2 regions of the Streptomyces sp. NBC_01520 genome follow, and region 1 is predicted to be linked to the other one. Evidence: predicted binding sites of a transcription regulator. Region 1 holds the regulator's gene; the other holds the start of a gene.
The links. Region 1 encodes HspR, which represses chaperone genes until heat shock. Its sites were predicted from a motif close to TTGAGNNNNNNNNNCTCAA; they were not measured.
Positions count from the first base shown of each region.

Region 2: a site for HspR is predicted at 1,395-1,413, ahead of lon (endopeptidase La). Genes of this name have one in related genera too.

Region 1 covers NZ_CP109404.1:3,832,442-3,835,849, reverse strand. The annotation lists gene grpE (nucleotide exchange factor GrpE) at 1-267, shown strand, start outside; gene dnaJ (molecular chaperone DnaJ) at 361-1,551, shown strand; gene OG524_RS17200 (heat shock protein transcriptional repressor HspR) at 1,553-1,999, shown strand; partial or broken gene OG524_RS17195 (LuxR C-terminal-related transcriptional regulator) at 2,035-3,131, opposite strand; gene OG524_RS17190 (helix-turn-helix transcriptional regulator) at 3,236-3,408, opposite strand, start outside.
Region 2 covers NZ_CP109404.1:5,420,045-5,423,452, forward strand. The annotation lists gene OG524_RS24820 (response regulator transcription factor) at 1-127, opposite strand, end outside; gene OG524_RS24825 (spermidine synthase) at 358-1,041, opposite strand; gene lon (endopeptidase La) at 1,436-3,408, shown strand, end outside.

The DNA.
Region 1 (3,408 bases):
GTGGCCGCCAAGCTGGGCCTCCAGCAGTTCGGCAAGGAGGGCGAGCCCTTCGACCCGACGATCCACGAGGCCCTGATGCACTCGTACGCGCCGGACGTCACCGAGACGACCTGCGTGGCGATCCTGCAGCCTGGGTACCGCATCGGGGAGCGCACCATCCGCCCCGCGCGGGTGGCCGTGGCGGAGCCGCAGCCGGGGGCGACGCCCGCGGCCGCGAAGGAAGAGAAGGCTGACGACGAGGAGAGCGGTGGCACCGAAGAGGTCTGACGTCGAGTCCGACCACTGCGGTGAACACCGACGGGGCGTGCGGCCGGCCACAGGGCCGGCCGCACGGCCTATCGTCCGGAAGGAGGGACGTCGATGAGCACGAAGGACTTCGTCGAGAAGGACTACTACAAGGTCCTCGGCGTCCCCAAGGACGCCACCGACGCCGAGGTCAAGAAGGCGTACCGGAAGCTCGCACGCGAGTTCCACCCGGACGCCAACAAGGGTGACGCGAAGGCGGAGGAGCGCTTCAAGGAGATCTCCGAGGCGAACGACATCCTCGGCGACCCCAAGAAGCGCAAGGAGTACGACGAGGCGCGCGCCCTCTTCGGCAACGGAGGCTTCCGGGCGGGTCCCGGCGGCGCGGGCGGCAACTTCAACTTCGACCTGGGCGACCTCTTCGGAGGCGCCCCGGGTGGCGGCCAGGGCGGCGGAGCCGGTGGCTTCGGCGCCGGTGGCGGCGGCCTGGGCGACGTCTTCGGAGGACTGTTCAACCGGGGCGGTGCGGGCACCCGTGTCCAGCCGCGCCGCGGACAGGACATCGAGTCCGAGGTCACGCTCAGCTTCACCGAGGCGGTCGACGGCGCCACCGTCCCGCTGCGGATGTCCAGCCAGGCGCCATGCAAGGCCTGTTCGGGCACCGGCGACAGGAACGGCACCCCGAGGGTCTGCCCGACCTGCGTCGGCACCGGTCAGGTGTCGCGCGGCAGCGGCGGCGGATTCTCGCTCACCGACCCGTGCGTGGACTGCAAGGGCCGGGGCCTGATCGCCCAGGACCCCTGCGAGGTCTGCAAGGGCAGCGGCCGGGCGAAGTCGGCCCGCACGATGCAGGTCCGGATCCCCGCCGGGGTGCTGGACGGCCAGCGGATCCGGCTGCGCGGCAAGGGCAGCCCGGGCGAGCGCGGCGGTCCGGCCGGCGACCTGTACGTCGTCGTCCACGTCGACGCCCACCCGGTGTTCGGCCGCAAGGGCGACAACCTCACGGTCACCGTGCCCGTCACCTTCACGGAGGCGGCGCTCGGCGGCGAGGTGAAGGTCCCCACGCTCGGCGGACCTCCGGTCACCCTGAAACTCCCGGCAGGCACGCCGAACGGGCGTACGATGCGGGCTCGCGGAAAGGGCGCCGTACGCAAGGACGGCACCCGGGGCGACCTCCTCGTGACCGTCGAGGTCGCCGTGCCCAAGGAACTCGGCGCGGACGCCCAGGAAGCGCTGGAGGCCTACCGGAAGGCGACCGCGGGGGAGGACCCGCGGGCGGAGCTGTTCCAGGCTGCGAAGGGAGCTTGAGATGGACGGCCGTCGACGCAATCCGTACCAGCTGACGGATGAATCACCGGTGTACGTGATCTCCATCGCGGCCCAGCTCTCGGGCCTGCACCCGCAGACGCTGCGCCAGTACGACCGCCTCGGTCTGGTCTCGCCCGACCGCACGGCCGGGCGTGGCAGGCGCTATTCGGCCCGCGACATCGAACTGCTCCGCACGGTGCAGCAGTTGTCGCAGGACGAGGGCATCAACCTGGCGGGCATCAAGCGCATCATCGAGCTGGAGAACCAGGTCGCCGCGCTCCAGCAGCGTGTCGCCGAGCTCTCGGCGGCGGTGGACGGCGCGGCCGTGGCCATGCAGCAGCGCGAAGCCCAGGTGCACGCCTCCTACCGGCGGGACCTGGTGCCGTACCAGGACGTGCAGCAGACCAGTGCCCTGGTCGTGTGGCGGCCCAAGAGGCCGACGGACTGAGCGCCCGGCGGGCAGAGCGCTTCCGGAGGGCAGGATCACCGTTCGCGGGGGTCCTGCCTTCTGCCGTGTCCAGGCAGGTGCGCGGGACGTCGGCGCCCCGGTCCCGAGGGCCGTTCGTCAGGCCTCCAGGCCCGGGTGACCGCCCGGCGGCGCGGTGCGCCGTCCGGTTCCGCGATGCCCGACCGGACGATGAGCGCCCCCAGCCGGGTGCGGCTGTGCGCGTCGAGGGTCTGCATCAGCTTGGAGATGTGCGAGCGGCAGGTGCGGACGCCGATCCCGAGTTCACGGGCGACCACGTCGTCGACGTGGCCCTCGGCCAGGAGCCGGGCGATGGTCTGCTGGACGGTCGTGACAAGGGCTCCGGGGGTGGCGGAGGGCAGGTGCTCGCTGTTGGGCGTGGCCTGGGCCCAGCGGACCTCGTGGACCCGGGTGAGGTAGCGGACGAGCGCCGGGTGCCGGACCTCCAGGGCGACCTCGTCACCGGGTGCGGCGGGTACGTACGCCACCGTGCGGTCGAAGATGATGAGGCGGTCGACGGTCTGCTCGATGGTCCTCACCTGGAGCCGGCCGCTGGGCATCTGTCCCCGGTAGTCCCTGAGCCGCGGGCTGTGGCGCGCGGGGTGCTGGTACAGGTGCCGGAGCCGGGCGCCTCCGGCGATCGCGGTACGGCCGTTGTGCAGGGCCTGCTGCATGTGGTGCTCCAGGCGGTTGCCGCCCGGCTGCACGGTCAGCACCTCGTCCCCGGCCCACGCGGACGCCTCCCGGAGGGCCGAGATGATCAGCGGCCGTCCCTCCAGCACGGTGATGGCGAGATCGGGGTCCTCGCCGGCGACCGTCGCCAGGGGCGCCAGGGCTCCGGCGAGCGCGGCGGTCAGCCGTATCCGCTCGTCCATCTCGCGGGTGATGGGCTGCAGCAGATGGGCCGGCGCGGCCGACGGCGGGACGGGGCGCACACAGGTGTCGTCCGCCGGGTCGGACGGACGAGGGCCATGCCGAGCAGGCACGGGGCGGCGGGCAGCCGGGTTCGAGGGATACGTCCCGCACGCAGCGCCTCCTCGTAGAGGCGTACGGCCGGTTCGCAGAGCTCTCGGTTCCCGTGCGAATGAGACCGCTCTGCCTCATCGGTGACGATTTGTGGACCCCCCGCTTTCCGCACCGCAACAAGATGACGGTGGCGGAAAGCCAGCCGCGGGGGGAGGCTGGTCGTACCGGTCGAGCGGCCTCACCCGAGGGGGGTCAGGTGTCCTGGTCCAGGATTCCCGACCGGGCGATCAGATAGCCGAGTTGGGCGCGGCTGTTGCTTCCCAGGGCTGTCGCGATCTTCGCCACATGGGCTCGGCAGGTCCGGACATTCATACCGAGGCGCCGGGCGATGGAGTCGTCGACATGGCCGTCCACGAGGAGTTGTG
Region 2 (3,408 bases), 1.6 Mb from region 1:
AGCCCTCGGCTCGCAGCCGGGCGGAAATGGCGTCGACGATCGTCGCGTCGTCCTCTACCACCAGAACCCGGCGCTGAGCCCCGGGGGTGGCAGCGACGCCGTTGTGGGTGGTGTGTGTCTGTTCCATCGCCCCGCCCCTGCCCGTTCTCGCGGAGGCCATTCCCCCGGAGGCACGGTTATCGCTTGTGGATGTCGTCGGTGATCCCTTGTGCCGCTCAGCAGCGTAAAGGCAGAGGACGGCTCCCGGCTACGCAGGGTGTTGTCCGGCGCGAACTGTTACCCCCTCGCAAGCGGCGGATCGTCGGCCTTGTGCCACTTGGCCCGCGGTCCGCCGGGGTGCGCATACCGGGTGGGGGTTCAGTGGCCCCGGAGTGCGAGATGGACCACGTCGGGAACACCTCGGGCAACCGCTACTTCTTCGGTCCGTACTGCTTGGAATCCGGCATTCCGCAGCGCTTCGTCGAAGGCCGCGGAGGGCTGCGCGGACCACACGGCGAGGACTCCGCCGGGGGTCAGACGCGCGTGGCAGGCCGCCAGACCGGTGGGTGAGTAGAGGCTTCCGTTGTCCTCGGTGACGGTCCAGCCGGGCCCGTTGTCGATGTCCAGGCACAGTGCGTCGTAACGCTCCGTGGTCGTTCTCAGGTGCTCGACGAGGTCCGTACGGAGGATCTCGGTCCGCGGATCGGCGAGGGCCGCGGCGGAGATCCGGCCGAGCGGGCCCTCCAGGTGCCAGTCCACGATGGCCTGTTCCCGCTCGACGACGGCGATGCCGCCCCAGCGCCGCCCCTCGGCCGCGCGGACGAGCGAGAATCCGACGCCGAGCCCGCCGATGAGCAGGGTCGGGCCGGGCCGGCCGGGCGGCAGGGCGGCGAGTGCCGCGTCGATCAGCAGCCGCTCGGAACGGCCGTCGGAGGTGTCCATCAGGAAGCAGCCGTTGGCGATGATCTCGAAGTCGTCGCCGCGTTCCCGCAGGACGACCTCGCCGAAGGGGCCTTCGCGCCGGTCGAGGGTCACGGGGCGGTGGGTGTCCGTGGTGGGCATGGCGAGGTCTCCGGTCTCCGGTCGGCGGCGGTCCTGATCCGGCCCATCCTCCCCGGACCCGGCCCGCCGGGACCAGCGAATTCCCTCAGGGTCACTCCCCGGCGCGACGGGCGTGATGAGCGCGACGAGTGCGACGAGTGCGAGCGGGTGCGAGCGGGTGCGAGCGGGTGCGGCGGCGGGCACGGCAGGCGGGCGACGCGGGCGGGTGAGGGTCCGGCGGGGCGTGCGGCGTAACCGGATGGCGCCTCCGGGAATGGCGCTGCCCTGCGGGGTGCTGCCGTAGGGACAGCCGCTCGCCACGCGTGATCGCTCAGAGCGAACGCGGCATGGGAACATTCGGCGGCTCAGGAGCATTGAGTCCGTATAACTCAACTTGCTTGCCGAAGGGGAGATCATGACTGCTGAGTCCACTGCGTCCCAGGCGTTCACGCCGGTCGACCTGCCTGTGCTGCCGCTCGACGACGAGGTCGTGCTGCCCGGAATGGTGGTGCCGCTCGACCTGTCGGACGCCGAGGTGCGCGCCGCAGTCGAGGCCGCGCAGGCCGTGGCGCGCCCGGGCGGCGGCAAGCCCGAGGTGCTGCTCGTGCCTCGTATCGACGGGAACTACACCGGGACCGGCGTCCTGGGCACCGTCGAGCAGGTCGGCCGGCTCTCGGACGGCGACCCGGGTGCCCTCATCCGGGCCCGTGACCGGGTGCGGATCGGTGCCGGGACGAGCGGCCCGGGGAACGCCCTGTGGGTCGAGGGCACCAGGATCGACGTGTCCCTGCCCGACCCCCTGCCCGGCTCCGCCGCCGAGCTCGCCAAGGAGTACAAGGCACTCGCCACCAGCTGGCTGAAAAAGCGCGGCGCCTGGCAGGTCGTCGACCGCGTGCAGCAGATCGAGGACATCTCGGCGCTCGCCGACAACTCCGGCTACTCGCCCTTCCTCACCACCGCGCAGAAGGTGCAGCTCCTGGAGACCGCGGACGCGGTCGCCCGCCTGAAGCTCGCCGTCCAGTGGCTCGGCGAGCACCTCGCCGAGCAGGACGTCGCCGAGTCCATCGCCAAGGACGTCCAGGAGGGCGTCGACAAGCAGCAGCGCGAATTCCTGCTGCGGCGCCAGCTCGACGCCGTACGCAAGGAGCTCTCCGAGCTCAACGGCGAATCCGGTTCCGGCGACGAGTCCGACGACTACCGGGCGCGCGTCGAGGCCGCCGACCTTCCCGAGAACGTCCGTGAGGCCGCGCTCAAGGAGGCCGACAAGCTGGAGCGCTCCTCCGACCAGAGCCCCGAGGGCTCCTGGATCCGCACCTGGCTGGACACCGTCCTCGAACTCCCGTGGAACGAGCGGACCGAGGACGCGTACGACATCAAGGGCGCGCGGGAGATCCTCGACGCCGAACACGCCGGCCTGCGGGACGTGAAGGAGCGCATCACCGAGTACCTGGCGGTGCGCAAGCGGCGTGCGGACCGCGGACTGGGCGTGGTCGGAGGCCGGCGCGGCGGTGCCGTGCTGGCCCTGGTCGGACCGCCCGGCGTGGGCAAGACCTCGCTCGGCGAGTCCGTCGCGCACGCCATGGGCCGCAAGTTCGTCCGAGTCGCGCTCGGCGGGGTCCGGGACGAGGCGGAGATCCGCGGCCACCGGCGCACGTACGTCGGGGCGCTCCCCGGACGTATCGTCCGCGCGATCAGGGAGGCCGGTTCGATGAACCCGGTCGTCCTGCTCGACGAGATCGACAAGGTCGGCTCGGACTTCCGGGGTGACCCGGCCGCCGCTCTGCTCGAAGTCCTCGACCCGGCGCAGAACCACACCTTCCGTGACCACTACCTGGAGGTCGAACTCGACCTCAGCGACGTGGTGTTCCTGGCCACGGCCAACGTGCTCGAAGCCATCCCGGAGGCCCTGCTCGACCGCATGGAGCTGGTCAGGCTGGACGGCTACACCGAGGACGAGAAGGTCGTCATCGCCCGCGACCACCTGCTCCCGCGCCAGCTGGAGCGGGCCGGTCTGGAGAAGGACGAGGTGGACCTCGACGAGTCGGCGCTGCGCAGGCTGGCCGGCGAGTACACGAGGGAGGCCGGCGTACGGAACCTGGAGCGGGCCGTGGCCCGGCTGCTCCGCAAGGTCGCGGCCCAGCACGAACTGGGCGACCGTGAGCTCCCGTTCACGGTGACCGACGAGGACCTGCGGGAGCTCGTCGGACGCCCCCACCACGTCCCCGAGTCCGCCCAGGACCCGGCCGAGCGCCGTACGGCGGTGCCGGGCGTGGCGACCGGCCTCGCGGTGACCGGGGCGGGCGGCGACGTGCTGTTCGTCGAGGCGTCGCTGGCCGACCCGGAGACCGGGGCGTCCGGGCTGACCCTCACCGGTCAGCTCGGCGACGT